Regions from separate parts of the Microbispora sp. NPDC049633 genome, predicted to be linked through region 3. Evidence: riboswitches for the same ligand, from Rfam matches in the RefSeq annotation. Region 3 holds a riboswitch; each other region holds the start of a gene.
The links. Region 3 has a riboswitch for cyclic di-AMP ahead of AB0J39_RS36515 (NlpC/P60 family protein). Riboswitches for the same ligand answer to the same signal wherever they lie in the genome.
Positions count from the first base shown of each region.

Region 1: another riboswitch for cyclic di-AMP. It lies ahead of AB0J39_RS11460 (C40 family peptidase); the one in region 3 lies ahead of AB0J39_RS36515 (NlpC/P60 family protein).
Region 2: another riboswitch for cyclic di-AMP. It lies ahead of AB0J39_RS29950 (C40 family peptidase); the one in region 3 lies ahead of AB0J39_RS36515 (NlpC/P60 family protein).
Region 4: another riboswitch for cyclic di-AMP. It lies ahead of AB0J39_RS29270 (CHAP domain-containing protein); the one in region 3 lies ahead of AB0J39_RS36515 (NlpC/P60 family protein).

Region 1 is NZ_JBFAOO010000032.1:33,609-38,891, forward strand. It holds gene AB0J39_RS11445 (FAD-dependent monooxygenase) at 1-925, shown strand, start outside; gene AB0J39_RS11450 (WD40 repeat domain-containing protein) at 977-1,894, shown strand; gene AB0J39_RS11455 (hypothetical protein) at 1,952-3,040, shown strand; cyclic di-AMP (ydaO/yuaA leader) riboswitch at 3,321-3,480, shown strand; gene AB0J39_RS11460 (C40 family peptidase) at 3,829-4,164, shown strand; gene AB0J39_RS11465 (non-reducing end alpha-L-arabinofuranosidase family hydrolase) at 4,302-5,283, opposite strand, start outside.
Region 2 is NZ_JBFAOO010000159.1:11,886-17,168, forward strand. It holds gene AB0J39_RS29935 (GNAT family protein) at 1-243, opposite strand, end outside; gene AB0J39_RS29940 (NYN domain-containing protein) at 566-1,882, shown strand; gene AB0J39_RS29945 (NlpC/P60 family protein) at 2,018-2,980, shown strand; cyclic di-AMP (ydaO/yuaA leader) riboswitch at 3,279-3,437, shown strand; gene AB0J39_RS29950 (C40 family peptidase) at 3,559-4,083, shown strand; gene AB0J39_RS29955 (hypothetical protein) at 4,187-5,113, shown strand; partial or broken gene AB0J39_RS29960 (alpha-(1-2)-phosphatidylinositol mannosyltransferase) at 5,202-5,283, shown strand, end outside.
Region 3 is NZ_JBFAOO010000276.1:1,891-7,173, forward strand. It holds gene AB0J39_RS36505 (RDD family protein) at 160-1,503, opposite strand; gene AB0J39_RS36510 (amino-acid N-acetyltransferase) at 1,652-2,203, opposite strand; cyclic di-AMP (ydaO/yuaA leader) riboswitch at 2,594-2,746, shown strand; gene AB0J39_RS36515 (NlpC/P60 family protein) at 2,899-3,858, shown strand; gene AB0J39_RS36520 (LuxR family transcriptional regulator) at 4,066-4,314, opposite strand; gene AB0J39_RS36525 (NADP-dependent oxidoreductase) at 4,627-5,283, shown strand, end outside.
Region 4 is NZ_JBFAOO010000151.1:9,583-14,865, forward strand. It holds gene AB0J39_RS29255 (excinuclease ABC subunit UvrA) at 1-963, shown strand, start outside; gene AB0J39_RS29260 (alpha/beta fold hydrolase) at 1,111-2,010, shown strand; gene AB0J39_RS29265 (MerR family transcriptional regulator) at 2,033-2,836, shown strand; gene AB0J39_RS29270 (CHAP domain-containing protein) at 2,915-3,586, opposite strand; cyclic di-AMP (ydaO/yuaA leader) riboswitch at 3,601-3,734, opposite strand; gene AB0J39_RS29275 (HAMP domain-containing sensor histidine kinase) at 3,917-5,104, opposite strand; gene AB0J39_RS29280 (response regulator transcription factor) at 5,101-5,283, opposite strand, start outside.

The sequences.
Region 1 (5,283 bases), on a different contig from region 3:
CGACGTCGAGATCATGCGCGGCGACCTCGCCGGGCTCCTGTACGCGGCGGCCGGGAGCGGCGTCGAGTACGTCTTCGACGACTCCATCACCAGCCTGAACGAGACTCCCAAAGGCGTGCGCGTCACCTTCGCGAGCGGCCCTCCGCGTACGTTCGACCTGGTGGTGGGCGCCGACGGCCTGCACTCGAACGTGCGCGCGCTGGCCTTCGGCGAGGAGTCCCGGTTCGTCCACGACCTCGGGCACCACATCTCGATCTTCACGGTGCCGAACCATCTCCACCTGGACCGCACCGAGATGATGCACCCCGCCCCGGGCAGGAGCGCGGGGATGTACAGCACCGGGGACGCCGACGACGCCAAGGCGATGTTCCTCTTCTCCTCGCCGCCGCTCGCCTACGACCGGCGAGACGTCGCCCGGCAGAAGAAGCTGCTCGCCGACGCCTTCTCCGGTCAGGGCTGGGAGGTCCCGCGCCTGCTCGACGCGATGGAGGACGCGCCGGACTTCTACCTGGACTCGATCAGCCAGGTGCGCATGGACCGGTGGTCGTCGGGCCGGGTGGCACTCGTGGGCGACGCGGCCTACGCGGCCTCGCCCGCGTCCGGCCAGGGCACCAGCCTGGCCCTGGTCGGCGCCTACGTTCTGGCGGGCTGCCTGGCCGAGGCGGCGGGAGACCACGCCGCCGCGTTCGCCGCCTACGAGCGTGAGATGCGGCACTTCGCCGAGGAGAACCAGAAGCTCGCCGCGAACAACCTCAAGGGCATGGTGCTGAAGTCGGCGACGCAGATCAAGTTCCAGATGCTGATGTTGCGGCTGATGCCGCACCTGCCGGGGAGGAACCGCATGATCGAGCGGATCACCGAGCCGATCCGCAGGGCCGCGACCGCGATCACGATCAGGGACTACCGGACGCCGGCCTCGCGATAGACCCACAACAATTCCCGGATCTGCGGCATCTCACCCAGCATGAGATTGCGCATGACCCTCGGGGCACTGCTCCTGACCGCCGTACCGCTGGCCGCGCGGCCCGCGGCGGCCGCCACCCCGGTAACGATCGCGTACGCCCAGCGGACGCAGACCTGGGAACTGGTGCTGACCGACGGAGACGTGGTGCCGGTGCCGGAAGCGCTCGCGGTGGCGCCCAAGGACGCGGTCAACGCCGGGACCCGGGCCGCGTTCCTGGTCAGCGGGGACGGCCGGCATTACTTCTACTTCCGCAAGTCGGACGGGGTATTCGTCCGGCGGACCCTGCACGGCGAGGAGAAGCCGATACGCGGGGTGACGGCGACCGCGATCGGCGAGGAGTGGCCGTCGGTGTCGGACGACGGCGGCTTCGTGGTCACCGGGACCTCGGCGCCGGGGCTGGGGGCCCTGGTGGACCTGCGAAAAGGCAGGACGTTGCCGCTGCCCGCGGGCAGGGACGACTGGAACCTCGCGGGGTTCAGCCCGGACAGTGAACGGCTGCTGCTGCAGGGGGTGGTAGGGGGCCGCGTGACGGTGTTCGACCGGGCGCTGCGTGCCCGGTTGCGGCCGAAGACGCGAAAGTGGGTGGTGGCCCTGGCGAACGACTACGTGACGGCGGCGGTGCCCGTCGGCTCGTGGCCGGAGTCCCGCAAGCTACGCCTGCTCAACCTGCGCACCGGCCACGAGAGCGGCACCGTGACCGTGCGGCTGCCCCGTGGGCAGCAGATCGACGACCTCGACTTCGACACGGCGGGGCGCGTGGTCGTGCGCTCGAAGACCAAGACCGGCGTGGCGGTCTACCGGGTCTCGAAGACGACCGGCAAGGCGACGCCGCTACGCACGATCACCAGGCCCGACACGCGGGTCTGGGTGCTCCCGGGAGACAGCACGTACGAACCGTGGACGGAGAAGGCGAGCAAATCGTCCCGGTGACGAAGTGAACCGACCCTCTCCTCCGAACGTCATCCTCATGACGGAAGGGGAGGCGTTGTGCGTACCGTGTTCGTCTCGGGGATGACGGCGCTCGGGCTGGCGTGCGCGCCCGCCGTGGCGGCCTCCGGCGTGACCCACGAGGGCGGCCGGGCCGGGGAGACCGCCGCGTGGCGGCTGGCCAGGGTGAACACCCTGCCCGGTGACGACGTCCTCGACGACGTGACGGTCCTGGCCGACGGCTCCGTGTGGGCGGCCGGTCACCGGGTCGCGAACGGGAAGCAGCGGGGCCTGGTCCAGAGGTACGACGGCCGGGCGTGGCAGGTGGTCCCCGGCGCCCCGCCGTACGAGCTGAAGGCCGTGGCGGCCACCTCGAACAGCAACGCTTGGGTCTTCGGCCAGGGGAAGGCCGCCCGGTGGAACGGCCGCGCGTGGACCACCTTCTCGCTGGGCGGCGCGTTCTCGGCGACGGACGCCGACGCGACGGGCGCGAAGGACGTCTGGGCGGTGGCCGGGTCCTCGGCCTCGGCCAGGCACTGGAACGGATCCTCGTGGAAGAGCGTCCGGCTGCCGGCTCACGCCGCCGCCGTCGACGCGTACAGGGCCCGCGACGTCTGGGCGGCGGGCAGCAAGGGCGACCGTCCCGCGATCATGCGGTGGAACGGAGGGTCCTGGGCGCTGGTGCCCACACCCGCGGTCAAGCTGCCCGCCCCCGACGCCGTCGCGTTCCTCGCCGACATCGCCGTCGTGAGCCCGGGGAACGTGTGGGCCGTCGGCGGCGTCACCTGGGAGGGCGCGGACGACGAGGGTGACGACGTCACCTACAACCGCACCCTGGTGATGCGCTGGAACGGCACGTCCTGGTCCGCCTCGGTCGGCGCCGCCAACGCGCAGCCGTACACGGAGGTGGAGCCCGACGGCAAGGGCGGCATGTGGGTCGTGCAGGGCAACTGGAACCCCACCCTGTGGCACGTGACGGGCTCGGCGTGGAGGAGCGTCCCCCTCCCCCGGAAGGCGGGCACCGACGCCGTCCTGTCCTCGATCGCGCGCAGGCCGGGCACGGCGGCGCTGTGGGGCGCGGGTTTCACCGTGCCGCAGGGCGACCCCGACGACCCCTCGGCCAACGGCACGTTCTGGCGTACGCGCTGATCTTCACGATGCCGGAAGCTTCCCTCCGGCTCTCGTCCGGGTGTGACGAGCGCCACGTTTCTCCAAGCACGCGGCTCTGACCTGCGATTATGTGGCCATGATCCCTTTTATGGGCTTCTTACCCTTTATGTGCCCTTTGCCCGGATATGGGAGAGCTTGGTAGTTTCCTTGCCCTGCGACGGCGGCGTACCCCATGACGCCGCCGTAGCGGAACCGGCACCGCCGTGCTTGAAAACGAAAATCCACTGTCACCGTCGTCGTGTCCTCTCCGCCCCCCAGGGCGCCGGTGACGCCGAATCCGTGCGGCAAGGAAGCACGGAGCCGGGGAACCAGTCGACCTTCGCACGAAGGTCCGGGGTGAATCGGCGCGCCGAGCGCCGTAGGGCGACTTCCCTGCCCGAATCCGTCAGCTAACCCGGTAGGCGCAAGCGGAAGACTCTAGGAGAGACCCCCTGTCTACCAACCCCGCCACCCTGTCCCGCATCGCCCGCGTCACGATCGGTGGCGTCGCGCTCACCGCCTCTGTAGCGGCCTTCGGCGCACTGCCCGCGGCCGCCGCTCCGGGGACGGTCACGGCACCACAGCCCGCCTCGACGCTCATCCCGCCCCAGCCCCCCGCGACGGGAGCCACCCCGGACACCGCCGCGGCGCCCACGACCCCGACCCCGATCCCGACTGCGGCGGCGACCACGGCGGCGACCACCGCCGGGGCCACCCCGGACGCCGCCGCGGCCAAGAAGCTCAGCAAGTCCGCTCTCCAGCAGGAGAAGGCCGAGCGCGCCATCAAGGTGGCGAAGAAGCAGCTCGGCGACCCCTACGTGTGGGGCGCCACAGGCCCGCGGGCGTTCGACTGCTCCGGGCTGGTCCAGTTCGCCTGGCGCAAGGCCGGGATCAAGCTCCCGCGCACGACGTGGTCGATGCTCAACGCCGCCAAGAAGAAGGTCCGCCTGGCCCACCTCAAGCCCGGCGACCTCGTCTTCACCAGCGGCGGCGGCCACGTGGGCATGTACATCGGGCACAAGAAGGTGATCAACGCCCCCCACAGCGGCGCGGTGGTCCGCATCGACAGCCTCAAGGGCTACTGGAGGAGCAGCTTCCTCACCGCCGTACGCCCGGGGGTCTGACACCGGGCGCGAGGACGACGGTTCCCGGCCTGCGGCGACGCAGGCCGGGAACCCCGCGCGCGCCCGCGCCCTCGGAAACAGGAAACCTCCGGTCGGGCGACACCGACCGGAGGTCTCATGAATCCTGCGTCACATCGTCAGCGCTGCAGCGTCAGCACGCCCGGCCGGTAGGGCAGGAGGCCGTAGTCGACGCCGTTGGAGCTGGGGCTGCGGCCCTGGTAGAGCAGCTGCAGGTTGCAGGCGTCGACGGTCTTGGTCTGGTCGGGGTTGCTGCGGACCAGGTCACCGTGACTGATGTCGTTGGTCCAGGTGGCGCCGCTGTTGGCCTTGCCCGCGAAGGGGTTGCTCTCGCTGGTGGCCTGCGGGGTCCACGAACCACCCAGGCTGGTCGCCGTGTACGAGCGGAAGTAACGGCCCTGCGAGCCGATCGACTCGACCAGCATCAGGTACTTGTTCAGGCCCTGGAGCTTGTAGACCTCGACGCCCTCGAACAGGTTGTTCGTCGTGTCGCTCATGATCTGGGTGTAGTTGGAGCCGAAGCTGCTCGGGAAGTTCCCGATGGGCATGCTCTGCCGGTAGATCTTGCCGTTGTCCCCGGCGAAGAACAGGTACATGTTCTGGCCGTCACCGATGAGGGTCTGGTCGATGGGGCCGGTGCCGGAGCCGGTGATGCTCGCCGTGGACAGCGTCTGCTGCGCCGACCAGCTGTTCACGTTGCTGGGGTCGCTGGAGGTCCGGTAGGAGAAGGCGGTCCCGCCCCACTGGTAGGCCAGCACCCAGATGTTCTTCGGAGCGAAGTAGAACAGCGTGGGCGCGACGGCCGAGAAGGGCATCGTGTTCTGGCTGGCCGAGGCCATGTCGGACCAGTTGGTGAACAGGCCGAAGTTCATCGAACCCCAGCTCGTGCCCGTGTTGTGCGTCGTCGCGTAGACCAGGTGCTTGCCGTTGTAGACGACGTTGGTGAAGTCCTTGAGCGAGACCCATCCGGACTTCGGGTTCGCCAGCGAGCCCGTGGAGGTCCAGCGGTACGTCGACGGGAGGTCGCACGTGCCGCCGGTCGGCGTCACCGTCGGGGACGGTGACGAGCTCGGGCCGCCACCTCCGCGGATGCTCCACTTC
Region 2 (5,283 bases), on a different contig from region 3:
CACCGGCCCTCCGCCGGCCAGTGCGGCGGCCACGCTGAGCACGTCGCCGTCCTCCCCGAGCGACGCGCACGCGATCTTCCGGTCGAGCGCGGCCTTCGTCTCCTCCCGCGTACGGGCGTCCCAGTACAGGTGTCTGGTCACCTCCGGCAGGGAGTGGAAGGCGTGCAGGTCGTCGAGGTCGGCCTCGGCGAAGGGGCGCAGGACCAGCCGGGGGGTCGTGATCGGGTACGGCGGGGTGAACACGCCGCCAAGCGTACGGACGGGTGCCGGGCGCCCGCCAACGGGTCGTCCGCGCCGGGCCGCACCGCCGGCGGCCCGGTGACAGATCATGAACGCGGCATGGACACGGTGCGACGGCCGTACCCTTGGAAGGGACAAGAACAAGGGAGTGTCTCGCAGATCTTGCCGTGTGAGGGCGGCCCGGTGGGCGCGCCGCGAGGCTCACGTCTCGCGGCGGCGGGCATCGGGGGGCGTTCTCGCACTCGGGGGCGACAGCACCGCGAGGCGCCGCCGGGGCGACCGCAGTGGGCAGAAGATCTGTAGGACACGGCCGAGGAGCGACGAGATGAGTTCAGCCGGAGAAGGCCTGTCTCGTCCGTTGCCCGAGCAGGTCCGCTTACACGTGGTGGAGGTCGCGGCGCAGGTGCTGGGCTCGATGCCCGCCGCCGCCGTGCCGCCGCCGTTGCGCAACATCGCCAAGTTCGACCCACGCAAGCGCGCCCGACTGGGCAGCGCGCCCATCGCGGCCCAGCTGGAGAACGACAAGGAGTTCCGCGAGCGGGTGGCCGAGACGCTGGAGGCGGCCTGGCCCGAGCTGGTGACGAGCCTGGCCGAGGGTACGGTGCCCCCCGCGGCCGAGCCGGTGCTGGTCGCGGCGGCGGCCTACCTGACCCGTCCGCCCGGCTGGCCGGACCTGGTCGAGCAGGCGCGGGCCGACCTGGAGCAGGCCGCCGCGGCGGGCAGCCAGCGGGAGCAGGCGGAGACGCGGCTGCGCGAGCAGCTCGCGGCGCAGCGAGCCTCCGCCAAGGAGGAGATCGACCGGGTGCGCGAGCAGCTCAAGGCGGCCCGCGCGGAGAACTCCGACCTGCGGCGCAAGCTGCACGAGGCCCGTGAGCGGGTCAGGGCCGCCGAGACCAGGGCGGCCGAGCTGGAGGCGGAGACGGCCGAGGCGCGGGCCAGGGTCGCGAGCGCCAACGGCGCGGCCGAGACCGAGCTGCGCCGGCTCAAGGAACGCCTGGCGGACGCCGAGCGCCAGCTGGAGGCGAGCCGCAGGGCCGCCCGCGAGGGCCGCAGCATCGAGGACGCCCGGGTCCGGGTGCTGCTGGACGCGCTGCAGGACACCGCCGCGGGGCTGCGCAAGGAGCTCGGCCTGCCCACGACGATCAGCAGGCCGGCCGACTACGTGACCGCCGTCGTGCCGGGCGAGCCGGGCGTGACGGCCGTGCCCGCGCGGGCGCTGGCCAACGACGACCCCCAGCTGCTCGACCAGCTCCTGGCCCTCCCTCACCTGCACCTGATCGTCGACGGCTACAACGTGACCAAGACCGGCTACCCCTCGCTGACCCTCGCCGACCAGCGGGCCCGGCTGCTCACCGGGCTCGGCGGGCTCGCCGTCCAGACGCGGGCGGAGGTGACGTGCGTCTTCGACGGCGCCGAGCTGAACGGGCCCGTCCAGGTGTCCGCGCCGCGCGGGGTCCGGGTGATGTTCAGCGCGCCCGGGGAGATCGCCGACGACCTCATCCGCACGCTGGTGCGGGCGGAGCCGTCGGGGCGGGCGATCGCGGTCGTCTCCTCCGACCGGGAGGTGGCCGAGTCGGTGCGCCGCATGGGCGCGCGCCCGGTGCCCTCGCTCCTGCTGCTGCGCCGGCTCGGCCGCGGTTGAGCGCCCGTACGCACGCTCCGGACGCGCCTCGTCGCCCTGTGTCATGACCACGGCGAATACCTGCGACCAGGTTGAAGCTTCATGATCGCCTAGATAGAGTCGCGCGCAGGTTTCGTAGATCTAAAGGGGGCCTCAGTGCGAGGGCGTGTGCCGGTGGCCACCGGTTTGGCCGCCGTGGTCCTGCTGATGCCGGTGACGGGCGCGCAGGCGGATCCGAAGCCCACAGTCGCGCAGGCCAAGGCGAAGCTGAACAAGCTCAACGAGCAGGCCGACAAGCTCGTGGACCGCTACAACGCGGCCAACGAGAAGTGGAAGAAGGCGAGGCGGAAGTACCTCGCCGTCAACGAGGACTACAAGAAGCACAACGTCCGGGTGGAGGAGCTCCGCTCCGGGCTGGTCACGATGGCCGTCAACAGCTACCAGGTCGGCGAGATGGGCTCGTGGGGCGGCGTCTTCTACAGCTCGAATCCCGACTCCACGCTCAGCGGCCTCGCCACGCTCAACCACATCTCGGCCGAGCGCGCCGGGCGGCTCCGGGAGTACGAGAGCGCCATCCAGGGCCTCAAGGACCGCCGTGACCAGAGCAAGGCGTCCTACAACGAGGCCGCCGACGTCAGGAGCGAGCTCGCCGACGAGAAGGAGAAGGTCGACAAGCTCGTCAGGGAGCAGATGAAGCTGCTGCGCTCGCTCGGGACGTACAACCCGGGCAACCCGAACAGCGCCGGCATCGTCTACACCGGGCCGGCGTCGGGCAACGCGCTGGCGGCCCTTCAGTTCGCCTACAAGCAGGTCGGCAAGCCCTACCGCTACGGAGGCACCGGGCCGGACTCCTGGGACTGTTCGGGTCTCGTGCAGGCCGCCTGGTCGGCCGCGGGGGTGACCCTGCCCCGGACGAGCTACGAGCAGTGGGCCTGGGGCGCGAGCCGCAGGGTCTCGCTGGACGAGCTCCAGCCGGGCGATCTGCTCTGGCACGCCGGGTACGGGCACGTCGGCATCTACGCCGGCGACGGCAAGGTCGTCCACGCTCCGCAGACCGGAGATGTTGTGAAGATTGTCACACTTGCCGAGTATCACGCCATCGGCGCCGTCCGTCCCTGACGTCTCGCCCGCGCTGTGATGGTTGCGTCTGAAGTGACCGAACTCAGCCTCTGTGGCGGGACTGTGAGCAGAGTCACATTTAGCCATCCGTGCTGCGGGTAAGCTGCGGTTTCTTCTCCGCGGCCTTCGTTATCCGATCTTTATCCGGCGGCGGGGCTTTGCCGAACGCGCCGGGTCCTGGGTAGCTTCTGGGCCGCGGCGAGCACGCCTCGCCGCCGCGAACCGGTCCGGCCGGCCGGTAGCGCGAACAATTCCACCGTCATCGGCGCCCCCAACACCCCCTCGCGGGATCCCCGGCGCCGGTGGCCTGCCGAGTCCGTGCAGTCAGGAGGCACGGAGCCGGGGAACCATCGACCTTCACGCGAAGGTCCGGGGTGAATCGGCGCATCGCGCGCCGTAGGGCGACTTCCCCGCCCGAACCCGTCAGCTAACCCGGTAGGCGTTTGCGGAAGAGCCGAGGAGAGATCCTGTCTACCACCCCCGCTAGCCTGTCCCGTATTGCCCGAATTGCCCTTGGAAGTGCCGCTCTGACGGCATCCGTAGGGGTCGCCGGTGCGCATCCGGCGGCGGCCGACACGGTGACGGTCACGGTCGTCAAGACAGCCCCCGAGACGAAGACGGCCCCGAAGACGGCCACGGCGACCGGTGCGAACACCACCGCCCGCCAGGCCGCGGCGAAGAAGCAGGCGACGAAGAAGAAGTCCGCCGCCAAACGGAAGGTCAGCAGAAGCGCGCTCCAGCGGGCCAAGGCCCTGCGCGCGGTGCAGACCGCCAGGAAGCAGATCGGCGACCCCTATCGCTACGGGGCCACCGGACCGGGCGCGTTCGACTGCTCGGGCCTGGTCCAGTACGCCTGGCGCAAGGCGGGCGTACGGCTGCCGCGCACGACGTGGTCCATCCGCGGCGCGGTCAGGAAGAAGGTGTCCTGGGGGCACTTCGAGCCCGGTGACCTGATCTTCACCAGCGGCGGCGGTCACGTCGGCATGTACGTCGGGCACGGCAAGATGGTCCACGCTCCGCACAGCGGCACGCGGGTGCGGATCGACAAGCTGGACGCCTACCGGAGGAGCACCTTCGTGGGTGCCGTCCGTCCGGGCGTCTGAGGGCGCCGGTCACCAAGCCCCCTCGACCGGTGCCGTCCTTGCGGCCCCGTCCACCTCGCCGAGGTGGACGGGGCCGTGGCATGTGCTGGCTACCATGCACGGCGTGACTGTCACGAGCGGCGTGCCCGTAGTCGTGCCGGACGGCGTGCCGGGCGTGCGCGCCGAGGCCGACCGGCGCCGGCCCGCGAATCCGTCCCACGGAGTCCGTCCCCGCCGTGCCGCGGCCGTGGCCGTCGCGCTGGCCGCGCTGCTGGCCGGGCCGGAGGCCGCGGCCCCGCCCGATCCGCTGCTCGCCCTGCGGCTCGACGCCCGCGCCGCCGCGCGGGAGCATCCGGGCATGTGGACCGGTGCCTCCGTCGCCCGCGGCGCGCGCGCTGTCGTCGTCGGGTCGCCCCGGCCGCTGGTCGCCGAGATCGCCGCGCTGGCCGATCGCGCGGACCGTGCGGTGCGGAGGATCTGGGGCGGGTACGGCGGCGCGGTGGTCCTCGTGCCTCGCGGCGAGGAGCAGACCGCCGTGCTGGCCGCGCCGGCGAAGGTGGAGGGCCTGGCGGCCGTCGCCACCGGCGGCCGGGTGATCGTGCAGCCGGCCGCGTTCGCCCGCCTGTCCGCGACGGGCCGCCTGGTCGTCGTGACCCATGAGCTGACGCACGTCGCGACCGCCGGCCCCCGCGCCGTCCCGATGTGGCTCATGGAGGGCTTCGCCGACTACGTGGGCTACTTGGACAGCGGGCTGCCGGTCCGCACGGTGGCCGCCGAGCTGGCCGCCGACGTGGCCGCCGGCAGGCCGGCGCTGCGGGAGCTGCCGGGGCCCGGCGACTTCGCCGCCAGGCCCGCCCAGGCGTACGAGGAGGCGTGGCTGGCCTGCCGCTACATCGCCGCCCGGTTCGGCGAGCGGAGGCTGGTCGCCCTCTACCGCGCCGCGCGGCGCGAGGAGATCGGCGCCGCCCTGCGGGAGGTGCTCGGGCTGACCCCCGGCCGCCTGACCCTCGAATGGCGGGCGTACGCGCGCGGGCAGCTCGCCCGGTCCTGATCGGGTTTCGGCGGCGGGACCGCCGCGGCTGCGACAATGCCTTCTCGGGCGGCGCGGGCGGACCGCGCGTGGCACGCCGGGGGTGAGGATGACGAAGCGGACGCTGATCGTCACGAACGACTTCCCGCCCAGACCGGGCGGCATCCAGGCGTTCGTGCACGGCCTCGCCT
Region 3 (5,283 bases):
TGGGGGCACCTCTCGGGACGGTGAACCCAAGCATGGCACGCCCGGGCGGCCCCGTACGGTTTTTCCCGCACAGCCGGATGGGCACCCGGTACCGGCGGCGCCAAAGCGGCCATAGAAAAAGGGGCCGATGGTCCGTTCCATCGGCCCCCCCAACGGTCGTTACCTGACCTTGACCACCACGGTCTTGGCGACCTTGTCATGCAACGCCTGCTGCAACGGCCTGTCCCAAAGCAGCCACAGGATATTCAGCAACGAGAAGATGCCCGCCAGGTACGTGACGAAGGGAATCCAGCGCACCAACTGCGGACCCCACATCACGATTGCGCGCTTACCGGCCGTGTCGACGGCGAGGCCGCCGTCGAGGGTTCCGCCGATCGATACGACCTTGATGCCCATCGCGATCTTTCCGAGCGTCTGCCCGCGCTGGCGCAGCATGACGAACTCGTAACCGACCATGACGATGCCGGCCAGGATCGCCGTGAGCAGTTCCGCCAGGAAGTAACCGCCTCCCGGGGTGATCCTCCCGTTCGCGATGTCGACACTCGGGTTGGTGATGATGATCGCCGCGATCACGACCGAGATGATCCCGAAGGGGATGCCGACGACCACGCCGTCGATGATGCGGGCGACGAGGCGCTGCCACCACTCCGCGAGCGGCGCCGGGGCGCCGGGCGGGATCGGCCCCGCGGCCGCGTACGGCTGGCCGTAGGCGGGCTGGGCGTAGCCCTGCTGGCCGTACTGCTGAGCGCCGTAAGCCTGCTGCTGACCGTAGCCCTGCTGCTGGCCGTACCCCGGCTGGCCGTACTGCTGCTGGCCGTAGTCCTGCGAGGCGGCCTGCTGGGCGCCGTAGCCCTGCTGACCGTACTGCTGCTGGCCGTAGCCGCCCTGCTGCTGACCCTGCTGGGCGCCGTAGCCCTGCTGGCCGTACTGCTGCTGGGCGCCGTAGCCCTGCTGCTGACCGTAGTCCTGCGAGGCGGCCTGCTGGCCGTACCCCTGCTGGGGTCCGGTCTGGCCGTAGCCCTGCTGCTGGCCCTGCTGGGCGCCGTAGCCCTGCTGACCGTACTGCTGCTGGGCGCCGTACCCCTGCTGCTGACCCTGCTGCTGACCGTAGCCCTGCTGCGGGGTCTGCTGGCCGTACTGCTGCTGGCCCTGCTGGGCCCCGTAGCCCTGCTGCGGGCCCGTCTGGCCGTAGCCCTGCTGCTGGCCGTACTGCTGCGAGGCGGCCTGCTGGCCGTACCCCTGCTGGGGCCCGGTCTGGCCGTAGCCCTGCTGCTGGCCCTGCTGGGCCCCGTAGCCCTGCTGCTGGCCGTAGCCGCCCTGGGCGGCGTCGTAGCCGGGCGGCTGCTGCGGGCCCGTGTTCTGCCCCGTGTGGCGGTAGTTGACGACCGTCACGTCAGGGTCGTAGTCCTGGGCCTGTCTGTCCGTGCCGTACCCGGGGTGCGATGACGGCGGTGGCGTTCCGTCCGACTCGTCCTGGGGGTACGGCGGCTGTCCGGTGCTCACCGTGTCACCTCGTTTCGAAGACGCATGCGCCGCACGTCCGTAGCACACGCTGATATTGCCAAAAGTAGCGACAGGCGTAACAACAGTCACCTTTGCGGACGCTGACAATTCGCGTCAAGATCATTATCTGCCGGGGCGTGAACGGCGGTCAATGGCGGTCGAGGTGCAGCAACATCCGGGTGTTCCCCAGAGTGTTCGGCTTGACGTGCTCCAGATCGAGGAACTCGGCGACGCCCTCGTCGTACGACGCGAGCAGTTCCGCGTACACCTCGGGAGAGACCGGTGTGCCCTGAATGGGCCGGAAGCCGTGCCGGGCGAAGAACTCGACCGCGAACGTGAGGCAGAAGACCCTCCGCACGCCGAGATCCTGGGCGGTCTCGATGAGCGCGGCGACGATCCGGTGACCGATGCCCCCACCACGCACCACGGGGTCCACGGCGACGGTCCTGATCTCGGCGAGGTCCTCCCACAGCACGTGCAGCGCGCCGCAGCCGACGACCTGCCCGCCCACCTCCGCGACCCAGAACTCCTGCACGTCCTCGTACAGCGTCACCGTGCTCTTCTTGAGCAGACGGGGGCCGACGCCCGAGTACGCGTCGACGAGGCGCCGGATCGCCCGGACGTCCGGCGTCCTGGCCCGGCGCACCGTCACGGCCGTGGCACCCGAACCACTGGATGTCTGCGCGGCGACCTGCTCCATGAGCGGTCAGCCTAGCCGGACGCAATCCGATCCCTCATAGTCGGCGCGAAGGACCTCCACGGATAACGGTCATTCCCAAACACCACGCCCGACATGAGGCCTGACCCTCTGTAGCCGTCAGGATACGGATGGACGCCCGGCCGACCCGCGAGACCGCGATCCGGTTCGTCCCACTTTTTCCGGCAGTCCGCGCGGCACATCCACCACCTCGAATCGCTCCAAACACAGGTAAACGCGGATGTACCCCCATTGAGCCCGTGACCCAGCTGTGATCGTTTGGTTGTCAAACGTAGACGGGTTTCGGAGTTCTGGTTGAGCAAGAACTCGCCGTGCACTATCGTCCACCGACGATGCCGGTCATCGTGAGCGCTCACGGCGGCCGGGCGCCGAATCTTCGAAGCACCGAGTGCGGAGGGGAGCCGGGGACCCAACTGCAGGATCAGGATCGGTTCGGTCTAGATCGTCAAGGGGTGAATCCACCAAGGTAGGGCTACTCCGGCCCGAACCCGTCAGCTAACCCGGTAGGCGCTCAGTAGTGCCCCGCCACATGGCCGTGCTCCACGACACACGGCCTGCCGCGGGGCACATGTGGGAGAGGAGCTCGGTTGCGCACGCGTGGAGGACGGCCGGCGGGCAGGCACGCCCGCCGCCGACGGTCCGGATCCGGCACGGCCGGTCCGGGTGCCATCCGCCGATTGGCGTTCGTCGGCGTCGCGCTCACCGCGATCACGTTCGGCGCCCCGGTGGTCCGCGCCACCGCCGACCCCAAGCCGAGCCTCAAGGAGCTCACGGAACAGGTCGAGAGCCTCTACACCGAGATCGAGAGCCTCACCGAGCAGTACAACGGCGAGCGCGTGCGGCTGAAGGCGGCCGAGAGGTCCGCCGAGCTCGCCAAGAAGAACCTCGCCAAGAGCGAGGCCGAGCTGGAGGTCCGCCGGCAGAAGGCCAGCGCCCTCGCGCAGCACTCCTACATGACCAACGGGCTCGGCAACGCGCTCGTGCTCATCGACAGCGACGCCGACCCGCGGAAGTACCTGAGCCAGGCCTCCACGACGTACGCGCTGGAGCTGCAGGAGAGCCAGGAGGTCGCCGAGGTCACCAAGGCCATGGACGCCGCCGCGCGGGCCAGGGAGAGCGCGGCGGCCCGGCAGGCCGAGGTCAAGAAGCTGCTCACCGGCCTCGACTCGCGCCGCGACAAGATCACCAAGTTGATCAAGAAGACCGAGAGCAGCCTCTACCGGCAGGTCTCCCGCACGGTCGGCAGCGAGACGCGCAGCCGGATGGCGTTCCCGATCGTGGGCGACGGCAAGGCCGCCCAGGCGGCGCGCTGGGCCCTCAGGCAGCAGCTCAAGCCGTACGTGTGGGGCGCCGAGGGCCCCGGCTCCTTCGACTGCTCGGGTCTCGTCATGGCGGCCTACCAGGCCGTCGGCATCAGCCTGCCCCACTACACGGGCGACCAGTGGACGGCCGGCACCCACATCTCCCGCGACCAGCTCCGCCCCGGCGATCTGGTGTTCTTCTACTCCGACCTGCACCACGTGGGCATCTACATCGGCGGCGGCTACATGATCCACGCGCCGCGCACGGGAGACGTCATCCACATCGCCAAGATCGCCGGACGGCCGTTCGCGGGAGCGGTGCGCGTCGCCGACTGAGCGGGGCCGCCGAGACCGCGCGCCCCGGAGCGCGCGCCGGCTGAACCGCGCCGCGAGACCGCGCGACCCGGAGCTCACACCGGCCTAGCCTCGCCGCGAGACCGCGCGACCCGGAGCTCACGCCGGCCGAGCCGCCGCTTGGACGGCTCCGCCGACGTCGCCGCTTTCTCCGGCGCCCTTCCCGGCCTCGTGCGATCCGGAACACGGTCAGATGAGGCGGCGGCGTGCCGCCCAGGCGACGGCCTCGATCGCCGTCGCGACGCCGATGCGGTCGCAGATGCCCCGCAGCCGCCGCCGCACCGTGCGCCCGCTGACGTCGAGACTGCGGCCCACGCGGTCTGCGGTCACGCCCTTGGCCAGCTCCGCGAGAAGAAGTAAGTCCTCATCGGTGATACCGGCACGATCAAAGTCCGAGGCGAGACTGTCACCTCGGTAGACGACCTCGGGAACACCCATCGTCCGCCCTCCCCCACGACGATGATTCGTCGGCCCACCCTTCAGGGAAGGTAAACGCCTGCCGCGAAGGTCGTCAAGGTTGAAAGCCGACCGGCCGGTCGTACGCCTTCCGGGGCGCCTCGACAGCCTCCGCCCGATCGCTTCCGGCGGCGCTCGGAGATTTCACCCAGGCACGTGAGCCGGCAGTCGGGTTCGGACCGGCACCGAGGGTCGATTACACCTTTCCTCCGCCTTACTTACGCACTTACAGGTGCCTACTAACTGAAAGAGAGTAACTCCCCCTACGCTCGGCGCCAGGTGGAAGGAGGACACATGAGAACACTGGTGGCACAGGACGGTGCCGTACGGGTGATCGAGACGCCAGATCCCGAGCCGGGGCCGGGCCAGGTGCGGATCAGGGTGGAGGCGGCCGCCGTCAACCCGATCGACCTCATCACCGCCTCGGGCGCCCTGCCCGATTACGGCCTCACGCCCCGGCTGGAGGCGTACGCGCTGGGCTGGGACGTGGCGGGCGTGGTCGACCGGGCCGGAGCGGGCGTGACGGCCGTACGCCCCGGTGAGCGCGTCATCGGGCTGTCGGATCGGCTGACCGACCGGCCCAAGGCTCAGTCGGACCTGGTGGTGCTGGACGAGGCGGCCGTCGCGCCGGCGCCCGCGGGGGTGGCCGCACCCGAGGCGTCGACACTGCCGCTGAACGCGCTCACCGCCGTCCAGGCGCTCGACCTCGCCGGGCTCGACAAGGGCGAGACCCTGCTCGTCACGGGCGCGGCCGGGGGCCTCGGCGGCTACCTCGTGGAGCTGGCCGCGGCGCGGGGGATCAGGGTCGCCGCGGTCGCCGCGCCGGGCGACGAGCCGCTCGTGCGGGGCTTCGGCGCGGAGTGGTTCATACCGAGGGGCGCCGACCTGGCCGCGACCGTCAGGGCCGTCGTTCCCGGCGGCGTGGACGGCCTGGTGGACGCGGCGGTCGCC
Region 4 (5,283 bases), on a different contig from region 3:
GGCCGTCACTTCGACGACCGGGCCGCCCTGAAGGAGACGGTGCGCACGCCCACCGGCACGCTGCAGATCCGCGGCGCGAAAGCCAACAACCTGCGCGACGTCGACGTCGACATCCCGCTCGGAGCGCTCGTCGTGGTCACCGGAGTCGCCGGTTCCGGCAAGAGCTCGCTCATCCACGGGTCGATCCCGGCCGGCGCGGGAGTGGTGTCGGTCGACCAGGGCGGCATCCGCGGCTCGCGGCGGAGCAACCCGGCGACGTACACCGGGCTGCTCGACCCGATCCGTAAGGCGTTCGCGAAGGCGAACGGCGTGAAGCCGGCGCTGTTCAGCGCCAACTCCGAGGGTGCCTGCCCCACCTGCAACGGCGCCGGTGTCGTCTACACCGACCTCGCGATGATGGCCGGCGTCTCCACCACATGTGAGGAGTGCGAGGGGAAGCGGTTCCAGGCATCGGTGCTGGAGCACCGCCTCGGGGGGCGCGACATCAGCGAGGTGCTCGCGATGCCGGTGACCGAGGCCCAGGAGTTCTTCGGCTCCGGCGAGGCGCGCACACCGGCCGCGCGTGCCATCCTCGACCGGCTCGCCGACGTCGGGCTCGGCTACATCACCCTCGGCCAGCCGCTGACCACGCTGTCCGGCGGCGAGCGGCAGCGGCTCAAGCTGGCCACCCACATGGCCGACAAGGGCGGGATCTACGTCCTCGACGAGCCGACCGCCGGCCTTCACCTCGCCGACGTCGAGCAGCTGCTCGGGCTGCTGGACCGGCTGGTCGACGCCGGCAAGTCGGTCATCGTCATCGAACACCACCAGGCGGTGATGGCGCACGCCGACTGGATCATCGACCTCGGTCCCGGCGCGGGTCACGACGGCGGCCGGATCGTCTTCGAGGGCACCCCGGCCGACCTCGTCGCCGCCCGCTCCACCCTCACCGGCCAGCACCTCGCGGCCTACGTCGGCGCCTGACCCGGGCCACCCGCGCGGGCGTACGGGCAGGGCCCGTCGCCCTCGGCCCCTGCCCCATCGGAGCAGGGGCCGGCGGTGACCACGGACGGGCGTCACGTCGCCGCGCCGCTTGACCCTGACGCTGGGTCAATCTCTCAGCATGGGGGCATGACCACGAAAACCGGTGCGACCCAGGTCGCCGGACTGCGCACGTCGCACGGCGAGCACGACGACGATGGAGAGCGGGCCGAGAGAGGCGACAGGACGACGCGGCATTTCATGATCCACCACGACGGCGTCACGATCCCGGTGTCCCGCGACGGCCGGGGACGACCGCTGGTCCTGTGCCCCGGTCTGAACTCGACACAGGCCGACCTGCAGGAGCTGGCCGAGCTGCTGCGGCACGACCACGAGGTGGTGACATTCGACCTGCGCGGCCACGGCCTCGCCTCGGCCGCCGGCCGGTACTCCTTCGAGGCCTTCCTCGGCGATCTCGCCGCGGTGATGGCGGAGCTGGGAAACCTCGGCCTGTCCGCGGCGCCCGTGCTGGTGGGCTACTCGCTGGGCGCTGACCTGGCCGTGCACTACGCCTCCGAGCATCCCGGCGCCGTCGCCGAGCTCGTGCTCATCGACGGGGCGAACCCGGTGTCCGAACCGTTCATCACCGAGTCCGTCCTGCCGGAGTTTCGCGCCATGTGGGAAGATCAGTCGGCGCGGCAGGAGGCCGAGCGGGGCACTGCCCGTCAGGTGTCGCTCACCGCCCGGGAGATTCTCGACCTGAACCTCGAGATCGACGTGATTCGGTCCGAGATCCTCGACCGATACGAAGAGATCGACCGGCCCATCAAAATGATCATGTCGACCTCGATGGCCGGCGAGAGCGGCGAAGGGCACGCACCGCGGTTCAACCGGATCTGGCGTGCCGGCGTCGAGCGGCTTGTCCACGAGCACCCGCACATCACCACCACATGGCTCGACGCCGACCACCGGCTGGTCTTCACCCATGCCCCGCGGATCGCCCAGATCATTCGTGGTGCGGAAGGCCCACCCGGCCAGGCGACCTCTTGAGCGACTCCTGGAGACCGGTCTGATGCTGACCATCGGCGAGCTGGCGTCCTACGCCGGAGTGACGGTGCGCGCGGTGCGGCACTACCACGCCAAGGGGCTGCTGCCGGAGCCGGAGCGCGACCACTCCGGCTACCGCAGATACGACGCCGGCGCCGTGATCGAGCTGATCAGAATCCGGACCCTCGCCGAGGCCGGGGTTCCGCTGGCGCGGGTGCGGGAGCTGCTGCGGGCCGGTGAGGAGGAGTTCGCCGCGGCGGTCGCGGACATCGACAGGCGGCTGCGGGCGGAGATCCGGGAGCGGCAGCGGCATCGCGAGCGGATCGCCCGGCTCGCCTCCGGGGACGGCCTGGCGCTCCCTTCGGAGGTGGTCGAGTATCTCGACCGGCTGCGGGCGCTCGGCGTCGACGAGCGAATCGTCCGGGCCGAGCGTGACGGCTGGATCCCGCTGGCCGCGCACTCACCCGCGCGAGTCGCGGAGTGGATGGCGAGAAAGCGCGAGCAGATCGACGACCCGCTGCTCGCCGGCTTCTACCTCACCCTGAGTCAGGCTCTCGACCGAGCCGACGACGACCCGCGGCTGGTCGAGCTGGCCGACAAGCTGGCCGCCTACATCACGCGGATGGCCGACGAGCGCGGCGAGGACTATGTCGACGACACCGACATCGAGTCACCGCTCGTCACGCTCATGGACACGCTGGCGTTCGACACCGTGCCGCCGGCGCGTCGGCTGATCGAGCTGCTGAGGCAGCGGGGCTGGACCGGCTGGACCAAGCTCGAGCGCGTGGCCCCCAGGCCGGGCGCGCCGCGTGGGCGGCCGACGACGTGAGCGTTCGCGCCGGGCGCCCGTGGCGGGAGGTACGGCGAAGCGCGCCGGGGTGTCCGGCGCGCTTCGAGGCGTCGGGCGTCAGGCGGCAGCGGCGGCTTCGCCCGGGTACATCGGGTAGCCGTACCCGACCACCTGCCAGGTGTTACGGGTGCGGGCCTCGACGGCGCCGTTGCCGGTGTTGCCCTCGATGGTCCGGATGGTGCCGTCGCCGTTGTCCTTGACGACGAAGCCGACGTGCACGATGTCGTCGATGTCCTTGCTGCCGTTCCAGTTGAAGAACACCACCGCGCCCGGCTTGGGCGTCCGGCCCCAGCGGCCGTGATCGGCGAACCAGTGGGCGTGCTCGACGGTGTAGGCGTCGGAGCCCATGACCGGCCCGATGCCGAGCTGGTGACCGACCCAGGAGACGAACATGTCACACCAGGGCGCGTTCAGGTAGCCCTTCAGATTGCCTCCGTCGCGGGCGAGGGTCTCCTGGGCGCGGGGAGTGGTCATGTACCACTGCTGGAACTTCGTCCCGCCGCCGTAGGCGTTCTCGCTGATCCCGACCTGGCTCTTGGCCAGGTTCAGCACGTCGGTGGCGCTGACCTTGGGCAGGGTCTTGGCGATCTCGGCCATGGACTGCGTGGCCGCCGGGCCCTTGCCGGTGGCGGGGTTGTCGGCGTGCGCGGCCGGTGCCGCGACAAGCACGGCCGAGGCGAGGGCGGTGCTCGCGAGGGCGGCGCGGACGCAGGTGTTGAGGACGTGCATGGTGGGGCGAACTCCCTTACTTCCATGCCGCCTACCGGGTTAGCTGACGGGTTCGGGCTGGAAGGCGCCCTACGGCAGGCATGCCGATTCACCCCAGGAGAGGTGGGTCCCCGGCTCCGCGCGGACGCGGACTCGGCGGCCGGGCGGCAAGCCGGGATCGGCCGGCCGCGTCGGTCTGAGGAGGGCTTCTTGACCATTGAATGAGCAAGTGCGCCCTGAGCTGCCTAAAAGGTAATAGACCAGGTCAAACCGGTCAAGTTAGAACAACTCGGATTTTACTCACGAGCAGGGAGAGACCGGGCGACAGTGGGTACGGCACTCCGGATGTGATCAGCTCTGAGCCGCCCCGGGCAGGCGCACGGTCACCGTCAGGCCGCCCGCCGGCCGGGCGTCCGCCTCCGCCGTGCCGCCGTGCGCCACCGCGATGGCCCGCACGATGGACAGGCCCAGCCCCGCCCCCCGGGCGGAGCGGACGCGGTCGCCCCCGAGCCGGCGGAACGGCTCGAACAGATCGTCCACCTCGTAGGGCGGGACCGCAGGCCCGGTGTTCTCCACCGTCACGCTCACCCCGGTCTCGTCCTCCCGCAGCCGGACCCAGACCTCCCCGTCCCGCACGTTGTACTTGATCGCGTTCTCCAGCAGGTTGATAAGGCAGCGCTCCAGCAGGAGCGGATCGCCGTACGCGACCGCCCGGCGCAGGTCCTCGTGGACGACCACCTTCCCGCGGCGCGGCTGCAGGTCGATCTGCTCCATCGCCGTACGGACGACCTGCCGCAGGTCGACCGGCCTGCGGGCGGTGAGTTCCTGCTCCGACTGGGCCAGCATGAGCAGGCCCTCGATGAGCCGTTCGTGCCGGGCGTTGGTGCCGAGCAGCGCCCGGGCCAGCGCCTTGAGGTCCTCCGACGCCGCCGGCTCCTCCAGCGACACCTCCAGCACCGTACGGTTGACCGCGAGCGGGGTGCGCAGCTCGTGGGAGGCGTTGGCGATGAACCGACGCTGGGCGTCGAACACCCGGTGCAGCCGGTCGAGCATCGCGTCGAAGGTGTCGGCGAGCCGTTTGACCTCGTCCTGGGGGCCGCTCAGGGCGATCCGCTCGTGCAGCGTGCTCTCCGACAGCCGCTGCGCGGTCTCGGTCACCCGCTCCAGCGGGCGCAGCGCGCGGTCGGCGACCAGGTATCCCAGCAGCACCGCGACGGCCCCGACCAGGATCATGACGATCAGCGACGACCCGAGGACGTCGCTCAGCACGCCGGCCGCCCCCTGCTCGACATCGGTACGCACCCGCTGCGCGAGCATGTCGGCGCCGGGCAGCGCGCCGCCCGGGACGGCGTCGGGGGTGCCTCCGCCGGTCACCTTCGACCCCACCGCCACCACGAACCGCTGGTTGAGCGCCCGAGCCGTCAGCAGGTGGGTGAACCACAGCAGCACAGACCCCGCCACGAAGAACAGCCCGCCGTACAGCAGGGCGAGCCGCATGCGCAGGCCCAGCCTGCCCCAGAAGAACAGGGCACGCGTCACAGCCGGTACCCCCGGCCCGGCACGTTCTCGATCACGGCAGGGACGCCCAGCTTGCGGCGCAGCGAGGTGATCGTGACGCGCAGCACGCCCGTCCCGGCGTCTGAGTGCTCGTCCCACACATTGGCGCGCAGCCGTGCCGAGGTGACCAGGTCGCCGCCGGCCCGCATCAGCTCGTGCAG